2 regions of the Sphingomonas sp. SL1004 genome follow, and region 1 is predicted to be linked to the other one. Evidence: riboswitches for the same ligand, from Rfam matches in the RefSeq annotation. Region 1 holds a riboswitch; the other holds the start of a gene.

Evidence for each region. A riboswitch is a leader RNA that binds a small molecule or an ion and turns the genes downstream of it on or off. The one in region 1 is predicted to bind cobalamin.
Region 2: it holds a riboswitch for cobalamin, as region 1 does, so the genes downstream of both, AC3D24_RS17050 (TonB-dependent receptor plug domain-containing protein) here and cobW (cobalamin biosynthesis protein CobW) in region 1, are expected to answer to the same signal.

Annotation. Positions count from the first base shown of each region.
Region 1 is NZ_JBYMUX010000001.1:1,104,773-1,115,488, forward strand. Features, by position in the region: gene AC3D24_RS04925 (LamG-like jellyroll fold domain-containing protein) at 1-3,261, shown strand, start outside; gene AC3D24_RS04930 (DUF885 family protein) at 3,607-5,058, shown strand; cobalamin riboswitch at 5,125-5,343, shown strand; gene AC3D24_RS04935 (HoxN/HupN/NixA family nickel/cobalt transporter) at 5,511-6,572, shown strand; cobalamin riboswitch at 6,628-6,844, shown strand; gene cobW (cobalamin biosynthesis protein CobW) at 6,945-7,982, shown strand; gene cobN (cobaltochelatase subunit CobN) at 7,991-10,716, shown strand, end outside.
Region 2 is NZ_JBYMUX010000001.1:3,723,701-3,734,416, forward strand. Features, by position in the region: gene AC3D24_RS17030 (N-formylglutamate amidohydrolase) at 1-141, opposite strand, end outside; gene cpdR (cell cycle two-component system response regulator CpdR) at 277-654, shown strand; tRNA gene AC3D24_RS17040 (tRNA-Val) at 699-773, shown strand; gene AC3D24_RS17045 (TonB-dependent receptor) at 1,242-3,308, shown strand; cobalamin riboswitch at 3,344-3,559, shown strand; gene AC3D24_RS17050 (TonB-dependent receptor plug domain-containing protein) at 3,674-5,524, shown strand; gene AC3D24_RS17055 (ABC transporter substrate-binding protein) at 5,521-6,315, shown strand; gene AC3D24_RS17060 (FecCD family ABC transporter permease) at 6,473-7,441, shown strand; gene AC3D24_RS17065 (ABC transporter ATP-binding protein) at 7,432-8,208, shown strand; gene alr (alanine racemase) at 8,276-9,301, shown strand; gene AC3D24_RS17075 (acetyl-CoA C-acetyltransferase) at 9,342-10,529, opposite strand; gene AC3D24_RS17080 (alpha/beta hydrolase) at 10,563-10,716, opposite strand, start outside.

The DNA of each region.
Region 1 (10,716 bases):
GTCGCGCGCAAGGACCAGAAGGCCGACCTCGACAGCGGCCTCGACCAGTTCGGCCTCGCCGGGCGCGTCATGTCCCCGCACCAGGTCCAGAGTCGCTACAATTTCATGCGCGGCTCCGATCTCGACGAGATCCGCGTCTACGACCACCTGCTCCCCGCCACCGACGTCGCAGCGCTCGCCGACAAGCGCGAACCATCCCCCGCGCCCGCATCCGACCCCGTCGCCAAACGAACCGCATGGCTGCACCGCTACGGCTGGGACAAGTCAGCCCCACCCGTGCTCGACGCCGCCGTCACCCGCGTCCGAAAAGTTGAGTTCGCCGACGCGAAGGATCTCAAGCAATGGATGTGGAAAGGCGTCGACGGCATCGCCGAGACGACTTGGCCCGGCGTCTACAACCGCTCGCGCCTGCCCGGCCGCGACGATTATTTCGAGCTGCCCGACTGGAACACCTATGTCGAAGGCGGCAAGCGCTATGACCTGACGATCCCGCCGAACGAACGCGTCAACCGCGTCGAGATCCGCGGCGCCGCGTACGGCCGGCTCGACTGGAGCGACGCCGGCACGACCGCCCGGATCGCCACCCGCCCGCAAGGCGTGGTCCGCAGCGTCGACCAGTTCGCCCCCCGTATTGGCGGTACGCTCAGCTTCACGAACACGATGCAGGAGCAGCCGATCCAGGAGCTCTGGGCCTATGACATCGGCGCAGGCGCAGAACCCGCGGGAAGCTTCAAGCTCTCCTACACCGTAGATGCGGCAGCCTCCCCCAACCTCGCCGCACTCGCCCCCCTCAACGCCTACATCGCCGGCCGCTTCGCCCCGGACGAGCGCAGCACCGTCGTCGCCATGCCCTCCGCCGGCCTCAAAGCCGCAGTCGGCGCAGGCACCGGCGGCGCATCCGGCGCCCCCGTCCGCCGCGACAATGCCGCCCCGATCGTCCACATCCTGATCCCGGCCAGCTTCGGCGACGCGCTCCCAGACCGCCCGCTCGCCCGCGCGTTCGATTACGGCTGGCAGAACCTCAACGACGGCCTCGACGGCATCGCGATCGACATCCCCGCGCTGAAGGCCAAGCCCAACGCCGCCGGTCTGATCCCCCTCAACATCCGCGTGAAGGACCCGATCTGGCCCGGCCGCGACATGATCGACCTCTCCGTCTCGGTCCGCCCCAACGAAGCGCGCACGCTCTGGCTCGACCTCCGCGACCGCATCCTCCCCAACGACAGCCTCTACCTGACGATCGCCAGTGCCGCCCCAGACTTCGACGCCGCCGCGCTGAACGGCGCCAAGATCCGCCTCGTCTTCAAGCCCCGCACCGCCGCCCTCCCCGAACACATCGCCGACCGTCTCGCGCAGGTAAAAGACAATTGGGGCTTCCTCGTCGAGGAACACACCGCGTCGAAGCGCGCCGGCCTCTACCAGCGCCTGTTCGCTGACATCTCCGACCTGCTCCGCGTCGATCCCGACAACGCGCGCGCCCGCGCCTATTGGGCCGACATAAATTATCGCCCCGAAAACCTGCCCGCCTTCGTTCAGCCGATCGCCCCCGCAGGCGTGCCCCTATGGGTCTTTCGCCAACTCGAGGACCTGAAGCGCGTCCGCCAGTTCGTCACCTGGTGGATCGACGAACGTCAGGTCCCCTACGGTGACTTCGGCGGCGGCATCTCCGACGATACCGACCTGACTCAGCAATGGCCCGGTCTCGCGCTGATGGGTGTCGAGCCCGACAAGATCAATGCCTCGCTCCGCGCGCTGTCGGACGCGGTCTACAAGAACGGCATGATCGTCAACGGCCTCGGCTACATCACCGCCGACGAACTCCACGCCTACGAAGAGGGCCTGAACAGCAACGCCGAACGCCTGTATCTCAACTGGGGCGAGCCCAAGGCCGTCGAGCGCCTGATGGACAATACGCGTGCCCTCCAGACCGTGATCCTCAAGAACCCGGCCGGCCACATGCACTTCGCCAGCAACTGGTATGGCGGGCGAAAGATGTACCGCGAGGGCGCATGGGAATGGCAGAAACCCTATGCCTTCACCGTCATGCACGGCCCGATGCTGGTCGGCCTCTACAACGCCAACCCGCTCGCCCGCGGGCTCGTCACCGGCGTGATCGACGGCTGGATGGCACACGGCAAACAGGCCCCGGACGGCAGCTGGAGCTATCCCAACGAGATCAACTGGCGCACCGATGCCGAGCGCGTCGGCGACGGCGGCGGCATCACCACGTCGCTCCAGGCGACCTGGGCGGCGTGGCGCTACACCGGCGACGCGAAATACGTGCGCCCGATCGAAGCCCGCCTCGCCAAGGCCGGCCCCGGCGCGCTGGCCGAGTTCAACGAGAACGCCTTCGATGCACTTCCCGGTGGCGCTGCCGCCCGCAGCAAGCTCGCGGCCAGCAAGTCCGAAGACCCGTTCGCCCGCTACACTGCCTGGGCCGCAACCGGCGACACCGCGCCCCTGGAAGCGCTTCACGCCGACGCGATCGCCGACAAGTCGCAGCACATGGACATGTACACCGAGGGCCATTGGTGGAGCGACCGCGTCGACCAGCCGAACGAGATCCTGCAACGCGAACGCCTCGGCGGCATCGCGCTGCGCCGCAACCAGAGCTGGCCCGGCAACACGGTAAGCTGGCGCTTCGCCGAACCCGGCGCAGCCGAGCGCGTCGCGATCCTGCTGCCCGGCGCCACGCCGACCAGGTTCCGCGTGATCGCCTACAACACCACCGATCAAGCCCAGCGCGCGACGATGTCGACCTGGACCGTCACCGCAGGCCGCTGGTCGATGCAGGCCTCGAGCAGCGCCGACGGCGGCAAGACGCTCGCGCCGATCGGCGGCGTGCAGACGATTGCGCTGGAACGCAGCGCGGGGACGGACGTGACGTTCGCGCCGGGGACGACGGTGCTCGACTTCGCCTTGGTCGAGGCGGGCACCCCGGTAGACGCGCGCGCAGACCTCGGCATCGGCCTGGACGACGTCGCTGTGAAGGGCCGCAACGTCGAGGTCACCGTCCACAGCCTCGGCGCGAAGGACGCGAAGGGTGGCCACGCGAATCTGGTCGACCCGACGGGCAAAGTGCTGGCGACCACGACCATCCCGCCGCTCGCCGCCCCGATCGACCTCCGGCCGAAAACCACGACCGTGAAGCTGGCGATCCCGGCTCGCGTCGATCCCGCAACGCTCGCCGTCCACGTCGCGCTCACCGGAGACGAGCCCGAGATCACCCAGGCCAACAACCTCGTTCCGTTACCTCGATGACGGGTGCCCGATGACACCTCACCAGAACCCTGCCCCGAACCCCGTCGATGGTTATTCCACACCGACATCTACCCATCGTCATCCCCGCGCAGGCGGGGACCCAGATACTCTAACGTCGGCGATCACGCCGAAAAGCCAGCCAGTATGGGTTCCCGCCTGCGCGGGATTGACCGACGGATTTTTGACGGGTGCGGGGACCAACCCCGTTCATAGCTGGACCGCGCCAATCCCGAGTCCCTCCCCCGTCCAGACTGGGCTCGCCCCCACCCCGTTCGTGCTGAGCGAAGTCGAAGCACACGTATCCAAGGGGGAGCCGTTCACTCTAGGCGAACGGAGAGGTGCAAGATGACTCCGACCCGCAGAAACGTACTCGTCGGCTTGGCGTCATCAGCCTTCCTCCCCACAACCGCCCGCGCCCAATCCACCACGTCCCTGCGCCAAGCCCTGGACACCGCCGCTGCAACCGACCCAGACGAAGCGCTCCACCTGCTAGCCCCCTTCAACGAAGAGGGCCTGCAACCCGGCGAACGGCTCGACCTGACCACCGCCCGCGCCGGTCTCACGATCGACGCCGCCATCGGACGGTCCGTGTTCGGCCGCACCGGACGGAGCCCGTATCGCGTCACGCCGACCACCGGCGCGTGGAAGGCCGCGCGCCTCGATAACGCCAAGGTCGATGCAGACACCGCTGCCATCCAAACCGATGCAGACGCCGGCATAATCCTCCCCCGCCTATCCCTCGATCGCACGATCGAAGCCCTCCGCACCGCCTCATCAAACCCCGCGATCGATCGCCAGATCTCCACGCTGGAAAGCCTGCGAGACACCGCCCCCTCCGCCCCCGGTGTCGGCCGGCTCCCCGGCGGTGCGGACTGGTACGCACTCGTCTTCCGGCGCTCGCTCGGCACCATGACGCCAGCCTATGCCGAACGTCGACTATTCGCCGAACTGAACCACCTCCAAGCCCGCGCGACCCACCTGTTCGACCAGATCGGCGCCCCCAAGGGCAGAATCGCAGACCGCTACACCAAACTCTGGCGCGACGACCGCTTCCTCTATCCCGACACCGACGCCGGCCGCGCCGAAGCGGTCGCCGACATGAACCGCGTGCTAGCCACGGCCCGCATCCACATCACGGCAGCGTTCGGTCAACTCCCGCCGTGGTGCATCAACGCCGCCGCTCGCCCTCTGTCCGCGCTCGAGATCGCCAGCGGCCGCGCCGGCTACCGCGAAGTCCCGACTCCGTCCCATCCCGGCGCTTATGTCGTAGACATCAAGGACATCCGCCGCCGCCCGCGCTGGACTCTCCCCAGCGTCGTCGCGCACGAACTGCTCCCCGGCCACATGATCCAGCTCGGCCTGGAGGGACCCGCCCCGCCCCACCCGCTCCGGATCGACTATGCCTCCGCGTTCGTCGAAGGGTGGAGCATCTACGCCGAGCAACTCGCCGAAAAGAGCGGCGCCTATACCGATCCCCATGATGCACTCGGCCACGTCCACTGGCTCCTGTTCCGCGTCACTCGCGCGCTGGTCGACATCGGTATTCACCTCCACGGCTGGTCGATCGACCAAGCCCGAGAACGCCTGATCGAATGGCAGGGCGAACCCGCCTATTTCGCGCCGTTCGACGTCGAACTCGCGCGCATCCCGCTCGAACCTGCCTCCCGCGTCGCCGAGGCGATGGCGTGGCTGACGATCGCCGATACCGCGCACGGCAAACCTCCGATCGCCTATCACGCCGCGCTGCTCGGCCATGGTCGCATGCGGACCGACGACATTCGAAACGCGGTCGCCTGACGAAGATCGATTGGCATCGTCCGCGAACGACACTACCCAGGCCGACGAGAGATCGGTTCGCCGGTTCCTCGCCATGATCGCGTCGGTGCCCGAAAGGGCTTGATTGGGAATGCGGTGCGGAAGGGTTCCTTCCAATGCCGCGGCTGTCCCTGCAACTGTAAGCGGTGAGCGAAACGCACGGGCCCTTCACGCGCGAAGGGCAGCCACTGGATCGATGATCTGGGAAGGCGTGGCGTGGAGCTTTGACCCGTGAGCCAGGAGACCTGCCGGCGTCTGGTCGCTCTTGTCCCGGTCCAGGGGGTGGCCGAGGCACGGTGAACGCCGTCTGAGCGACGACACGCGCGGCAGGGGCCGCACGGCGACGCGCGTCGGCCGCTCATGGCGTCCGGTCTTCGCGTGTCGCGGCCGCTCGCGGCAGGCCCCCGTCCTCGTCGGACGCCGGGGAGTTCTGCATGACGACTGCGACGCTAGATAGACCGGTCGAGAGACCGACGCGCGCCGCCACCCGTAAGCGGATCGGCTGGATGTTCGCATGCCTGGTCATTGCCAACATCGCCGCGTGGGGCTGGGCCTTCTCGCTGTTCCACGCGCAACCGCTGATGCTGGGCACCGCGCTGCTCGCTTGGGGTCTTGGCCTGCGCCACGCGGTCGACGCGGACCACATCGCCGCGATCGACAACGTAACGCGCAAACTCATGCAGGACGGCCAGCGCCCGATCGCGGTCGGCTTCTGGTTCGCGATCGGCCACTCGGGCATCGTGCTGATCGCCGCTGTCGCAATCGCGGTTACCGCCAGCGCGCTGTCGCAGTTCGAGGCGTTCAAACAAGTCGGCGGCGTCATCGCGACCGTCATCTCCGCCGTCTTTCTGTTCACGATCGCGGCGATGAACCTGATCATCCTGCGCTCGGTCTGGCGTACCTTCGGCCATGTCCGCGGTGGCGGCACCTATGTCGAGGAGGACCTGGAACTGCTGCTCGGCAATCGCGGCCTGCTCGCGCGGCTGTTCCGGCCGATGTTCCGACTGGTCACGCGGAGCTGGCACATGGCGCCGCTCGGCTTCCTCTTCGGGCTGGGGTTCGACACGGCCACCGAGGTTGCGATCCTTGGCCTGTCCGCGAGCCAAGCCGCCGACGGCCTGTCGATCGGCACCGTGCTCGTTCTACCGGTGCTGTTCGCGACCGGCATGGCGCTGGTCGATACCGCGGACGGTGTCGTCATGCTCGGTGCGTATGAATGGGCGTTCGTGAAGCCGATCCGCAAACTCTATTACAACATCACCATCACGTTGATCTCCGCGATCGGCGCGATCGCGATCGGCGGGATCGAGACGCTCGCGTTGCTCGGCACGAAGCTCGAACTCACGGGCGGCGTATGGGACGTCGCCGCGGCGCTCGGCGAGAATTTCAACGGCCTCGGCTTTGCGATCATCGGCCTGTTCGTGCTCTGCTGGGTGCTGAGCTTTGCGATCTACCGCTGGAAACACTTCGACGAGATCGAAGTCGTGAACGGATAGCTAGCGGCTTGGCGCAAATTCCTTTAGGCCGCCTTCGCGAGGGTCGGTTGGACCGAACCTCACAGATCGCGCCGGTGCCCCAAAGGGCTTGAATGGGAATGCGGTGCGGGGGGATGCCCTCCCAATGCCGCGGCTGTCCCTGCAACTGTAAGCGGTGAGCGAGACGCACACGCCCTTCGTTTTAAAGGGCAGCCACTGGGTAATAACCTGGGAAGGCGTACGTCGAGCCTCGACCCGCGAGCCAGGAGACCTGCCAGCGCAACGGTCGCTCTTGCCATGATCCAGGGGATGGTCGCGGCACGGTACTCCGTCTGAGCGACGAACGCGTGCGGCTACGAAGCCGTGCGTGCGTGTGCTCGAAGGAGAATAAGAATGTCGGATCTCGCCAAAGTCCCCGTAACAATCGTCACCGGCTTCCTCGGAGCGGGCAAGACGACACTGATCAGCCATCTGATCCGCAACGCGAACGGCCGCCGTCTCGCCGTCGTCGTCAACGAATTCGGCACGCTCGGCATCGACGGCGACATCCTCAAGGGCTGCGCGATCCCCGACTGCCCCGCGGAGAACGTGGTGGAGCTCGCCAATGGCTGCATCTGCTGCACCGTCGCCGACGACTTTATCCCGACCGTCGAGACGCTGCTCGCACTCGACCCTCGCCCCGACCACATCCTGATCGAGACGTCCGGCCTTGCGCTGCCCAAGCCGCTGTTGAAGGCGTTCGACTGGCCTGCGATCCGTTCGCGCATCACCGTCGACGGCGTCATCGCGCTTGCCGATGCCGAGGCCGTCGCCGCCGGGCGGTTCGCGCCTGACGTCGCTGCGCTCAACGCCCAGCGCGCCGCCGACCCGAGCGTCGATCACGAGACGCCTTTGTCGGAAGTGTTCGAGGACCAGCTCGCCTGCGCCGATCTCGTTCTCCTGACCAAGGTCGATCTCGCCGGCCCCGAAGGCGTCGCCAAGGCGCGCGCGGTGATCGCCGCCGAGTCCGCGCGGCCGCTCCCGGTGATCGACCTCACCGACGGCGTGATCGATCCGGGCGTGATCCTGGGCCTCAACGCCGCCGCCGAGGACGACATCGCCAGCCGCCCCTCGCATCACGATGGCGAGGACGATCACGAGCATGACGATTTCGACAGCGTCGTCGTCGAGCTCGGCGAGATTGCTGACCCCGCCGACCTCACCGCAAAGATCGAGGCACTCGCCCGCAGCGCCGACATCCTCCGCGTGAAGGGCTACGCGGCAGTCACCGGCAAGCCGATGCGCCTGCTCGTCCAGGCCGTCGGCGCGCGCGTACGCACGCAGTACGACCGCCCGTGGCGCGCCGACGAACCGCGTCGCACGCAACTCGTGGTCATCGCCGAGCACGACCGAATCGACGAGGCCCGCATCAAGGCCGCGCTGGACGGCTGAGGCCCACGATGCACGTCGTCTTCCGCGAGACCCACGGGCTGGAGGAAAGCGCGGTCCCGCAGGACCTCGCTCAAACGCCTGCGGACCTCGTCGTCCTGTCCTTCTCCGACGGCGACCTCGGCGCATTCGCCGCGGGCTGGAGACGTGCGGACGCGACCGGAAGCCGATTGCCGTCGCTACGCCTCGCGAACCTGACCGCGCTCCAGCATCCGCTGTCGGTCGACACCTACATTGAGCAGACTTTATCCAGCGCGAAGGGCATCCTGATCCGGCTGATCGGCGGGCGGTCGTACTGGAGCTATGGTCTGCAACAAGTCGAAAGCCTCGCGCGGGAGAAGGGTATTGCGCTAGCCGTCCTCGCCGCAGACGGTCGCATCGACACGCGACTGGGCGCCGCCTCGACGATCCCGCTCTCCACACTCCGCCGCTTGGCGAACCTTTGCGACACCGGCGGCGCGGTCGCGGCCCAAGCGGCGCTGGCCCAGTTCGCGCTCGCGTCAGGCTGTTACGCGGGGCCCGTCACCGGCGTCCGCGCGATCGCCGATGTTGGCGGCTGGGAACCGCGTGACGGCGTGACCTGCCCGGCCGTATTTGCGCTCAGCGCGGACCGCCCCCGCGTGCTGATCGTCTTCTACCGTTCCTACCTCACCGCTGCCGACCTGCATCCGATCGAAGCGCTCCACGCGGAACTGACCGCGCGAGGTTTCGACGTCCTCGGCCTGTTTGCTCCCTCATTGAAAGCGCCCGACGCAGCCGGCTGGCTAACCCGCTGGGTCGAAGCCCTGAGCCCCGCCGCGATCGTCAACGCCACCGCCTTTTCCGCACGCGGCGCCACCGATACCACGCCGCTCGACGCCGCCAACGTCCCCGTCTTCCAGATCGCGCTGGCTACCTCCGACCACGCGGCATGGCTCGGCGCAACGCGAGGCCTGTCCCCAGCCGACCTTGCCATGCACGTCGTCCTTCCCGAAGTGGACGGTCGCCTGTTCGCCGGCGTCGCCAGCTTCAAGGAAGCCGCCGCCCGCGATGGTGACCTCGAATATACCCGCCGCGAACACCGCGCCGACCCAGCACGCATCACCGCCATCGCAGCGCGTATCGAAGCCTGGACGAAACTCGCCAGCAAACCCGTAGCGGACCACCGCATCGCGATCGTCCTCTCGACCTACCCAGGCAAGGCATACCAGATGGCGCACGCGGTCGGCCTCGACGCGCTCGCCTCCACCCAAGCCATCCTCGCCGATCTTACCGAAGCCGGCTACGCGATGACCCCCGACGTAGGCGATCTCGCTACGTCACGCATAAACTGGCCGCTCGCCGAGTATCGCAAAGCCCTCGCGCAGCTCCCCGAAGCCCTGCGGAATGATCTCCAGGAAACCTGGGCCGACCCCACCGAAGACTTCACCTTCACCGCGATCGACCAAGGCGGGGCGCTCGTGGCGCTCCAACCCGAGCGCGGCCGAACCGAACACCGCACGGAGGAATATCACGACCTCTCGCGCTGCCCCTGCCACGCCTATGTCGCCTTCTACCTCTGGCTTCGCACACGAGGCACCGACGCGATCGTCCATGTCGGCGCGCACGGCACGCTCGAATGGCTACCCGGCAAGTCGGTCGCGCTGTCGGACGCCTGCTGGCCTGAAGCGCTCACCGGCGCGCTGCCCGTCATCTACCCGTTCATCGTCAACGACCCCGGCGAAGCGGCCCAAGCCAAACGCCGCATCGGCGCAGTGACGCTCGGCCACGTCCCGCCACCGCTCGAACGCACCCGCACCGGCGCAGGTCTGGGGCGCCTCGAAGCGCTGCTCGACGAATTCTCCAACGCCGATGGCCTCGATCCAGCCCGCCGCGACCGCCTGCAACGCGACATCCGCGACGAAGCCACTGCCACCGGCCTCGCCGCAACGCTGGGCCTCGACGACACACAGTCCCAGGCCGACGCGATCACCCGCATCGACACCTTCGTCTGCGACGTGAAGGAGAGCCAGTATGGCGACGGCCTCCACATCTACGGCCGCGGCGAGCACGGCGCCGCTGAACGCGCCGGTCTCCTGTCCGCGCTCAAAGGCAAACGCGTCGCACCCGGCCCCTCCGGCTCGCCCTGGCGAGGCCGCGCCGACGTCCTCCCGACCGGCCGCAACCTCTACACGACCGATCCCCGTGCAGTCCCATCACGCGCCGCGCATACCCAAGGCGTGAAGCTCGCCGACGAACTCGTCCGCCGCCATCTGCAGGACCACGGCGACTACCCCCACAATCTCGTCGTCGATCTCTGGGCTTCCGCGACGATGCGGACAGCCGGCGAAGAGTTCGCGATGGCGCTCCACCTGCTCGGCGCGGAACCGATCTGGGACATGCAGTCCGACCGCGTCACGGGCGTCGAGATTCTACCACTGGCGAACTTCGACCGTCCTCGCATCGACGTCACGCTGCGCGTCTCAGGCCTGTTCCGCGATGCCTTCCCGACGCTCTGCACGATGTTTGGCCAAGCCGTCCGAGCCTTGGCCGCACGCGACGAGCCCGCGGACTGGAACCCGTTCGTCGGCCACGAGCCAACACCGCGCGTCTACGGCCCCGAACCCGGCCGCTACGGCCTGAGCATGGGTGACGCCGCCGAAACCTACACGCCGGAGGCGCGCCTGACCGCTGGCAAGGCTTGGCTATCCGCCTCCAGCCACGCGTTGGATGACGGCAGCGACAGCTTCGACCCGGCCGGCATCCGCGACCGTGTCGC
Region 2 (10,716 bases), 2.6 Mb from region 1:
GAGCGGCAGCACGCCCGCCAGCGGCACGCGCAACGCAGTCATCAGCGCGAGCGGGTAATCGCGGCCAGCATGCGGCACGGAGATCACCACCGGGCTCGCGGGCGGCATGGCGCCCAGGCGTTCATAGGGGGATGCGTGCATGCCGCACACGCTAGGGCGAGCGTGCGGTGCGGGCAATCGATCTGGAAATCTTAACCGCTTTGGGCGTAGGTCGGTATGCGAAACGCTGTACGAAACACTGTACGGAACACTGTGCGAAAACGGGACTTTTGATCGATGTTGCGAATCCTGCTGGCCGAAGACGATCAGGTCATGCGCGAGTATCTGACGCGGGCGCTCGAACGCTCCGGATATGCGGTGACCGCGGTCGATCGCGGGACGGCAGCGATTCCGCTGCTCGAAACCGAGACGTTCGATCTGTTGCTGACCGATATCGTCATGCCCGAGATGGACGGGATCGAGCTGGCGCAGAAGGCCGGCGAGATGTGCAAGGACCTCCGCGTGATGTTCATAACGGGCTTTGCGGCGGTCACGTTGAAGGCCGGGCGGGCGATGCCGCAGGCGCGCGTGCTGTCCAAGCCGTTCCACCTGCGCGACCTGGTCGCCGAGGTCGATCGGCTGTTCGAGATGGATAATGTCACCGGCATGCATTGAGCGCTTGCACCCCGCGATAACCGCGGCTAGTGGAGCCCTCCGGCGGGCGTGTAGCTCAGTGGTAGAGCACTGTGTTGACATCGCAGGGGTCGCAAGTTCAATCCTTGCCACGCCCACCATAGAAAGCCCTGGTAGCTCGATGAGCTACCAGGGCTTTTTTGCATCTGCAGCTGGACGGTGTGAGCGAGGCGGACCGGCCGTTTGCGCTCGATCATCCTGGCGAGACAGCGCTAGGCCGCGTTTCGGTACCTCCTTCGGCCATGCGTCGTGATGCGCGCCTGCGTCGGCCCGCATCGGTGGTACGCCGCAACGGGCGTCGCGATTCCCGGTACCGATCAAGTGCCACGTCGTACAAGGAGTCAGGCCGCGATCCTCTCGTCCGGCGACCAGGCTAGAAGCGGGCTTGCGTTTCGACCGAGAAGGCGACGCGCATCGTCCATCACGACATTTTGCCGTGCGATGGTCGATGGCACGCGCCGATCGATAGACACCGACCGCGACTGTCGACGATGTGCGGAGTGTTCGAAAACGATGTCGCGCCAAGCGTCCGGGCTTGTCCTGCCGCGGAATCCTGCCATGCGGCGCCGATGATACGCACCTCGCTTCCCGCCTTGGCCCTCGCACTTCTTTCGTCGGGTCCGGCTTTTGCCCAGTCGATCGGCGCGCCAGCCCCGGAGATGACTCCCGACATCGTCGTCACTGGTCGCGGGCTCGAGGCGGCGCCAGGCGACCGCGCATACGACGTCGTCACGATCGAGCGCGACCGGATCCAGGCGAATGCGAGCAATCGGCTGGAAAGCATCCTCGCCGACGTCGCCGGCCTGCAGCAGTTCCGTCGCTCGGATTCGCGCAGTGCCAACCCGACCAGCCAAGGCATTTCGCTGCGCGGCATTGGTGGTAACGCGTCGAGCCGCGCGCTGCTGATCTTCGATGGCGTCCCGCAGGCGGATCCGTTCGGCGGATGGGTCGCGTTTCCGGCGTATGCGACGGGGCGGCTCGGCCGCATCCGCGTCACGCGCGGCGGCGGCAGCGGGTATCAGGGGCCGGGAGCCTTGGCCGGGACGGTCGAGCTGGAAAGCGCGACGCCCGATCAACTGACCCCGTTCCAGGGCAGCGTCGCCTATGGCAGCCGTGACTCGGTCGACGCGCAGGGCTCTGCGGCGCTGGTCCGTGGATCGGGATTCGCCACCTTGTCAGGGGCCTATGCACGCGGTGACGGCTTTACGCCGACCGTCGAGGAAAGCCGCGGGATCGTTGATCGACCAGCCCCGTACGAACAGGCGTCGGGTGCGCTGCGGACCGTCGTCGGGATCGGCGCGAAGACCGAATTGCAGATGAATGCGAGCGCGTTCACCGACAAGCGCGACCGCGGCAGCGACTTTACCGACAACAAGAGCGGAGGCGCCGACGCCAGCATCCGCCTGATCGGGCGCGGGAACTGGGCGTATTCCGCGCTCGCCTATCTGCAGACGCGCGCGTTCGCGAGCAGCTTCAACAGCATCAATGCCGCGCGGACGACCGCGATCCAGTCGCTGAACCAGTATAATACGCCGGCCACCGGGCTGGGCGGACGCGTCGAGATTGCGCCGCCCTTGGGCGAGAGCATCACGTTGCGCCTCGGCGCGGATATCCGCGACGTCAGCGGCAAGACACAGGAGCTCTATACGTTCGTGAACGCGGTCCCGACGCGGCGGCGCGAAGCGGGGGGGAGCACGACGACGACCGGCGTGTTCGCCGATGGCAGCCTGGTCGCAGGCGACTTCACCTTCAGCCTCGGCGGGCGGGTCGACTGGTGGTCGATCGATGGCGGCTATCTGTCCGAACGTCCGCTGGCGACCGGCGTGGCACTGACCAATCTGCGCTACGCGGACCGCAACGGCAGCGAGACAACCGGGCGGGCGGGCGTGGCGTACAAGCCGCTCGACGCGATCACATTGCGCGCCGCCGGCTATCGCGGGTGGCGGTTGCCGACGCTCAATGAACTGTATCGCCCGTTCCGCGTCGGTAACGATGCGACCGCGGCGAATGCGCTGTTGTCGCCGGAGCGACTGACCGGGGTCGAGGGCGGCATCACGCTGACGCCGGCGCCGGGGGTGAGCATCGCAGCGACCTATTTCTACAACCGGCTGAAGGATGCGATCGCCAACGTCACGACGACCAGTCCGACGCAGGTGTTGCCGGGGGTGACGACCTACCGCGTGCGCCAGAACCTCGATGCGATCCGAGCGCATGGGTTCGAGCTGGATGCGTCGTATCGACCCGGCGCCTTCGGCGTACAGGCGTCGTGGTCGCATACCAACTCGAAGGTCGAGGGATCGGGAATCACGGCTGCGCTCGATGGTTTGCGACCGGCACAGACGCCGCGCGATCAGGTGTCGGGGACCGTCGACTGGCGGCACGACGCGGCCGCGCTGTCGCTGACCGTGCGGCACATCGGCCAGCAATATGACGACGACCAGAATACGCGCGTACTCGATCCGGCGACGACGCTGGATGCGTATGCCGCGCTGCCGATCATGCGATCGCTGGTCGCCGAACTGCGCGGCGAGAATTTGTTCAACGAGCGGGTCGAGGCGGGGATCAGCGGGGCGAACATCGTCGAACGCGCGACACCGCGGACGATCTGGGTCGGGTTGCGCTACGGGATCCGCTGAACCGGCACGCGTTGACCCGTGCATGGCGTGCGACTAATGCCGAGCGCGTGAAGGGTTCCCGGCGACGGGATCAAAAGGGAAGTCGGTGCGCGGGCAGGTCGTCAGGACCCAAATCCGCAAGGCCGGCGCTGTCCCCGCAACTGTGACCGGAAAGCGGCCACCCCGATTACGCCACTGGGTTTCGATCTGGGAAGGCGGGGTGGAGGCGATGACCCGGAAGCCAGGAGACCTGCCCCTCACGGTCGATCCACTGCGCGGGCGGGTGCTCCGGCGCGGACGAGCGCTCCGGTCAAATGGAGTTCCCTCGAGTGAGAGACGTCTGCCGTTTCGCGAATGGTCGCGAGCGGCTTTTCAGGACGTAACCCATGACGAAATTTCTCCTTCTCCTGAGCGCCGCGCTGATCGCATCGCCGGCCTATGCGCAGGACATCCCCGACAGCGACGCGCCCGAAGTCGTCGTCACCGCGACCCGCGTCGCGCAACCCGCGAGCGAAGTCGGCCAGGCGGTGACCGTGATCGACCGCGCCGAGATCGAGCGCCGCCAGACCGTCGTCGTGTCAGACCTGCTCGCGACCACGCCGGGTGTTACCGTGACGCGCAACGGCACGCTGGGTGCTTTGACCGGTGTGCGGATCCGCGGTGCCGAGTCCGACCAGACGTTGGTGGTGATCGACGGCGTGCGGGTCAACGATCCGTCGTCGACCGGCGGCGGCTTCGATTTCGGCAATCTCCTGTCGAGTTCGGTCGAGCGGATCGAAGTGTTGCGCGGACCGAACTCGGTGCCTTGGGGCAGCCAGGCGATCGGCGGCGTCGTCAACATCATCACCGCCGCACCGAGCGAGGGTTTGCAGGCGCGCGCCAACGCCGAATATGGCTATGCCGACAGCGTGTTCGCGAGCGCAGGCGTGTTGGGGAAGACCGGGCCAGTGTCGGGATCGCTGACCGGCGGGTATCTGAAGACCGACGGGATTTCATCGGCCGCTGACGGGACGGAGCGGGACGGGTATCGTCAATATGGCGCGACCGGACGGCTCGGCGTCGAGTTCGCGCCAGGGATCGGCCTCGACCTGCGCGGGTATTTCGCGGACAGCCGGGGCGAACTGGATGGCTTCCCGGCGCCCGACTATGTGCTTGCCGACACCGCCGACTATAGCAAGACGCAGGAGCTTTACGGCTATGCGGGGCTGCACGCGAACTTCGCCGACGGACGGTTCAACAACCGGGTCGCGTTCACGATCGCCGACATCGACCGCGACAATTACGAGCCGGCGTTCGGCGCGGACCCGTCGTTCATCGGTCGCGGCCGTAGCGAGCGCTACGAATACCAAGGCGACTTTCGCCCGCTCGACCAGGTCCGCGTCGTCGCCGGCGTGGAGCGCGAGAACAGCCGTTACAATGACGGCTTCACCTATGCCGATACCGGAATCACCAGCGTTTACGGCCAGTTGATCGTCAAGCCGCTCGACATCCTCACGATCACCGGCGGCGTCCGCAACGACGATCACGAGGATTTCGGCAACCACACGACGTTCGGCGCGAACGCGGCGCTGGCGCTGCGGACCGGCACCACCGTCCGCGCAAGCTATGGTGAAGGGTTCAAGGCGCCGACGCTGTACCAGCTCTTCTCCGAATATGGTGACCGCGATCTGGACCCGGAGACGGCACGCAATTTCGATATCGGCGTCGAGCAGGCGTTCCTCGGCGACCGGGCCCGCGTCGGCGTGACCTATTTCAACCGCCGCACGCGCAACCAGATCGATTTCGATCTGGAGACGTACACCTACCAGAACATCGCGCGCGCCGAGGCGGACGGAGTCGAGTTCACGCTGGCGTTGCGTCCGGTCGATGCGCTGACGCTCACCGCCAACTACAGCTACATCCACACCGAGAACCGCTCGATCGGCGCGAATTACGGCAACGAACTCGCGCGTCGCCCGCGGCAGACCGCCAGCGTCAACGCCGATTACCGGTTCGGGTTCGGGCTCTCGGTCGGCGGCACCGTGTCGCTGGTCGACGACAGCTTCAACGATGCCGGCAACACGACGCGGATCGACGGCTATGCGATCGGCAGCGTCCGTGCGGAGTTCCCGATCGGTGAGCGGTTCGCGATCTACGGTCGTGTCGATAACGTCACCGACGCGAGTTATCAGACGGTCACGGGCTACGGCACCTATGGCCGTGCGGCGTATGGCGGCGTGCGGTTGCGCCTGAAATGAGGTCGGGGGCAATCCTCGCCGCCCTGCTGCTCGGCGGATGTGCAGCACCACCGAGCGGAGGCGGGGGGATCGTCTCGACCAACCCGTGCGTGGATTCGGTGCTGGTCCGGATCCTGCCGGCCTCGCGGATCGCCGCGATCAGCCGGTATTCGCAGGATCCGGCCGCGACCTCGATTCCGCTCGACGTCGCGGGCCGTTTTCGTGCGACCGCGGGGACTGCCGAGGAGGTGATCGCGCTGCATCCCGATCTCGTCATCGCCAGCACCTATACGCCGCCTGCTACCCAGGCGGCGTACGCGCGGGCCGGGTTGAAGACGCTGCTGCTCGGCATTCCGGACTCGATTGCGGAAAGCCAGGCGCAGGTCACGCAGATTGCCGATGCCGTCGGTGCACCTGCGGGCGGCGCGCGGATCAATGCGGATATCGATCGTGCGGTGGCGCGATGGAGCCGCAAGGATGGCGGGGTGCCGAGCGCCTTGCTTTATATCAGCGGAGACCTGGCGACCGGGGGGAGCACGTTGCTGAACGAGATGATGACGCGCGTCGGCTTCCGCAACGCTGCCGCGACTTACGGCCTGACGCATACCGGCACGGTGTCCGCCGAGACGATCGTGACGCGTCCGCCTGCGGTGGTGATCGCGTCGGAACGCGTCGGTCGGGGCACGGCACTGCGCCACCGGCTGCTGCCGAACACGCCGCAAGCCGTCTTCCCGCGCGTCCTGATCAACTGTGGCGGGCCGACCATTCCGCCCGCGCTTGAACGCCTCGCCGCGATCCGGGCGGCGCTGTGATGCGATACCCATACCCAAACCACCCCGGCGAAGGCCGGGGCCCAATTGGAATGGCGGCAATAACCGAGTGCTGCACGCCGTCACGTTCGTCCCCCAATTGGGCCCCGGCCTTCGCCGGGGTGGCGGCAGTGGTCGGTATGCTTGCGGCGGTCCTGTGATGACCCGCGCGCTCAAACTTGCCGTATTGGCCGTCCTGGTGGTCGTGCTGTTCGGACTGTCGCTCGGGTGCGGGAAAGTCTGGGTGCCGCTCGACACCTGGTTCTCGACCGATCCGCGCTGGTGGATCATCCTCGAACTCCGCCTGCCGCGCGCCGTGCTGGGGCTCGCGCTCGGCGCGACGCTCGGGCTGTCGGGCGCGGTATTGCAGGGGTATCTCCGCAACCCGCTCGCAGATCCTGCGGTCGTGGGCGTGTCGTCGGTCGCAGCGCTGGGGGCGGTCGCCGCGATACTCTTCGGGATTGGCCCCGGGCCTGCGATCTTTGCAGCCGCGATGCTGGGGGCAGGGGGGGCGGTGGCGCTGCTCGCCGCGCTGACGTGGCGGTCGCCGAGCGCGATCACCTTCATCCTCGCCGGCACCGTGCTCGCCAGCCTCGCCGGTGCGCTGACCGCGTTCCTGATCTCGATCGCGCCGAACCCCTATGCGGTCGCCGAGGTGATCGACTGGATCATGGGCGCGCTGACCGATCGCGGCTGGGACGACATCAAGCTGGCCTTGCCGCCGATGCTGCTCGGCGCGGTCCTGCTCATGTTCACCGGTCGCTCGCTCGATGCGCTGTCGCTGGGCGAGGCGGCGGCGCGGTCGCTGGGCGTGCGGATGGGCCGGGTGCGCTGGCTGGTCGTGCTCGGCACCGGACTCGTCATCGGCGCGGGTGTCGCAGTCACCGGCGTGATCGGCTTCGTCGGCCTCGTCGTGCCGCATCTGTTGCGGCCCGTCTTCGGTCACCGACCGGGAGCGCTCTTGCTGCCCTCCGCGCTTGGTGGCGCAGCGTTGGTCCTCGCCGCGGACAGTCTCGTTCGCCTCGCACCCGGCGCAGGCGAAGTCCGGCTCGGTGTCGCGATGGCGCTGATCGGGGCGCCGTTCTTTCTCGGGTTACTGGTCAAGGAACGGGGCCGCGCGTGGATCTGATCATTGATGCACTGAGCGTGAAGCTCGGCAAGCGCACTGTCCTCCAGGACGTGTCCGCGCACCTGCGCCCCGGCCGCGTCACCGCGATCCTCGGCCCTAACGGCGCTGGCAAGAGCACGCTGGTCAAAGCCGCCGCGGCACTCGTCGCTCGCGGCGGAGGAAGCGTCCGGCTCGATACGCAGGACGTGGCGGCGATGGACCCGCGCGCCCGCGCACGTGCGATCGGCTACCTCCCGCAGGACGCGACGGTGCACTGGAACATCGTCGCACGTGATGTCGTAGCGCTCGGCCGCCTGCCGCACCTTGGCGCCCATGCAGCGCCGTCGCCTGCCGATCTGGCCGCGATGGAGCGGGCGATGCACGATACCGAGACCACGCACCTCGCGGATCGCCCGGTCGGCGAACTCTCCGGCGGCGAGCGCGCGCGCGTCCTGCTCGCGCGCGTGCTGGCGGGCGAACCGCGCTGGCTGCTCGCCGACGAGCCGCTCGCCAGCCTCGATCCCTCGCACCAGATCGACCTGCTCGCGCGTCTGCGTGCCTACGCGGCAGGCGGGGCGGGGGTCGCGATCGTTCTGCACGACCTCGTCCAGGCCCAGCGCGCGGCGGACGATGCGCTGCTGATCGCGGACGGTCGCGTCGTCGCCTCCGGCACGGTCGCTGAGGTTATGACCGCGGAGACGCTGGCGCGGGTGTTCGGCGTCCGCGTTGCTCCTCTCGAAGACGATGGTCGACGCCTGCTCGTGCCGGTCGGGCGCATCGATTCATAACGAGCTCACGCGGCATAGACGGTCGACGCGCCGCGCCCGCGGCACTATCCCGCGCCGGGTGATCGACATACCCGCTCCCCTCCGCCTGCGCCTCGATGGCGACGCCCTTGTCCAGAATTGGCGCACGCTCGACCGCATGAGCGGCACGGCTGCATGCGGTGCGGCAGTGAAGGCGAACGGCTACGGCCTGGGCGCGGCAGAAGTCGCACGTCGGCTGGCGGGGGCGGGGTGCCGGGACTTTTTCGTCTCCAACTGGCGCGAAGCCGCCGAACTCGCGCCACTGGGCTTGACCGTGTCGGTCCTTCACGGCGTCCGCGAAGACGACATGCCTGCCGCGGCCACCGGCTTCGCCCGGCCCGTGCTCAGCACGCCCACGCAGGTCGCACGCTGGAAGGCGGCAGGCGGCGGTGCCTGCGACGTCATGGTCGACACCGGCATGAACCGCCTAGGCGTGTCGGCGGACGACATCGCCGATGGCCTGCTCGATGGCCTCGCGATCGAAACGCTGATGAGTCATCTGGCGTGCGCGGATGAGGATGTGGCGATGAACGAACGCCAGCGTGCTGCATTCGCCGCACTTGCCGGGCAGACATCGGCAAGACGAATGAGCCTCGCCAACTCCGCCGGTATCGCGCTGGAAGGCTATGCATTCGATCTTACCCGGCCCGGATTGGCGCTGTACGGCGGGATTCCCCGCGGCGAACTGACCGGAGCGATCCAATCCGTCGTAACTCCCGAAGCGCAGATCCTCCAGCGTCGTCGCGTCGTGACCGGCGATACCGTCGGCTACAATGCGACCTGGACGGCCCCCCGCGACACCGAGGTTGCGATCATCAGCCTGGGGTATGCGGACGGCTATTTCCGCGGGTTCTCGGATCGCGGCAAGGCGTCGATCGACGGTCAGCTCGTGCCGGTGATCGGCCGGGTATCGATGGACCTGCTCGCGGTCGATGTGACTGCGGTCGCGGCTATCCAGGAAGGCGCATGGATCGCGCTCGATTTCGCCCTGCCCGACGCCGCCGCGTTGTCGGGGATGTCGCAATATGAACTGCTGACCGGGATGGGCGCGCGCTACTCCCGGTCATGGTCCTGACCGGCCGCTTCGTGGCGAGCGACCGGTAAAGGAGTGAACGTTACCGCTCGATGCACATCGCGATGCCCATGCCGCCGCCGATGCAGAGCGTCGCCAGCCCCTTCTTCGCATCGCGCTTCTGCATCTCGTAGATCAGTGTCGTCAGGACGCGCGCGCCGCTGGCGCCGATGGGGTGGCCGATCGCGATCGCGCCGCCGTTGACGTTGACCTTCGACGCATCCCAGCCGAGTTCCTTGCCGACCGACAAAGCTTGCGCGGCGAAGGCTTCGTTGGCTTCGATCAGGTCGAGGTCGGCTAGTGTCCACCCGGCCTTCTCGAGCGCGCGCCGGGTGGCGGGGACGGGGCCGATGCCCATCACCGACGGATCGACGCCGGCCGAGGCCCAGCTCTTGATCGTGGCCAGAATGGTCGAGCCGCGGCGTTCGGCCTCGTCGCGGCGCATCATCACCAGCGCGGCGGCGCCGTCGTTGAGGCCGCTCGCGTTGGCGGCCGTTACCGTGCCGTCCTTCTTGAACGCGGGCTTCACGCCCGAGACGCTCTCGATCGTCGCGCCGGCCCGGATATATTCGTCGTCGGCAACGATGGTGTCGCCCTTGCGGCCCTTGATCGTGACCAGTGCGATCTCGTCCTTGAAGCGGCCCGAGCCGCGCGCGGCCTCGGCCTTGTTCTGCGAGGCGACCGAGAACGCGTCCTGCTCGCCGCGCGTGACCTGGTATTGCTCGGCGAGGTTCTCGGCGGTGATGCCCATGTGATAGCCGTTGAAGACGTCGGTCAGGCCGTCGCTGACCATCGTGTCGACGAGGCTGAGATTGCCCATCTTTTGGCCACCGCGGATCGACTGCGCGTGCGCGGAGAGCGACATCGATTCCTGGCCGCCCGCGACGACGATGGTCGCGTCACCGGTCTGGATCGCCTGTGCCGCGAGTGCGACCGCGCGGAGGCCCGAGCCGCAGACTTGGTTGACGCCCCATGCCGGGATTTCCTTGGGCACGCCAGCGGCCATCGAGGCCTGGCGGGCGGGGTTCTGGCCCTGGGCTGCGGTGAGGACCTGGCCGAGGATCACTTCGGAGACGTCCTCGCCGGCGACGCCTGCCTGTTCGAGCGCGGCTTCGATCGCGATGCGGCCGAGTTCGTGTGCGGGCGTGGTGGCGAATGCGCCGAGGAAGCTGCCGACGGGGGTGCGCTTGGCGGCGGTGATGACGACGTCGTTCGAGTTCAGGTCGGTCATGGCGGGATCCTCTATGTTTGGACCCCATGTAGGTCAGTCGAGCGCGGCGATCCAGTTGGCCAGCGGTTCCCAGAGGCGCGCGCGGGCGGACCGGCCGACGATCATGCCGACATGCCCTGCGCCGAGATCGCGGCGGTCCGCGAGGCCGATCGCGGTGGCGGCGGGGACGATGCGGTCGCTGAGCGAG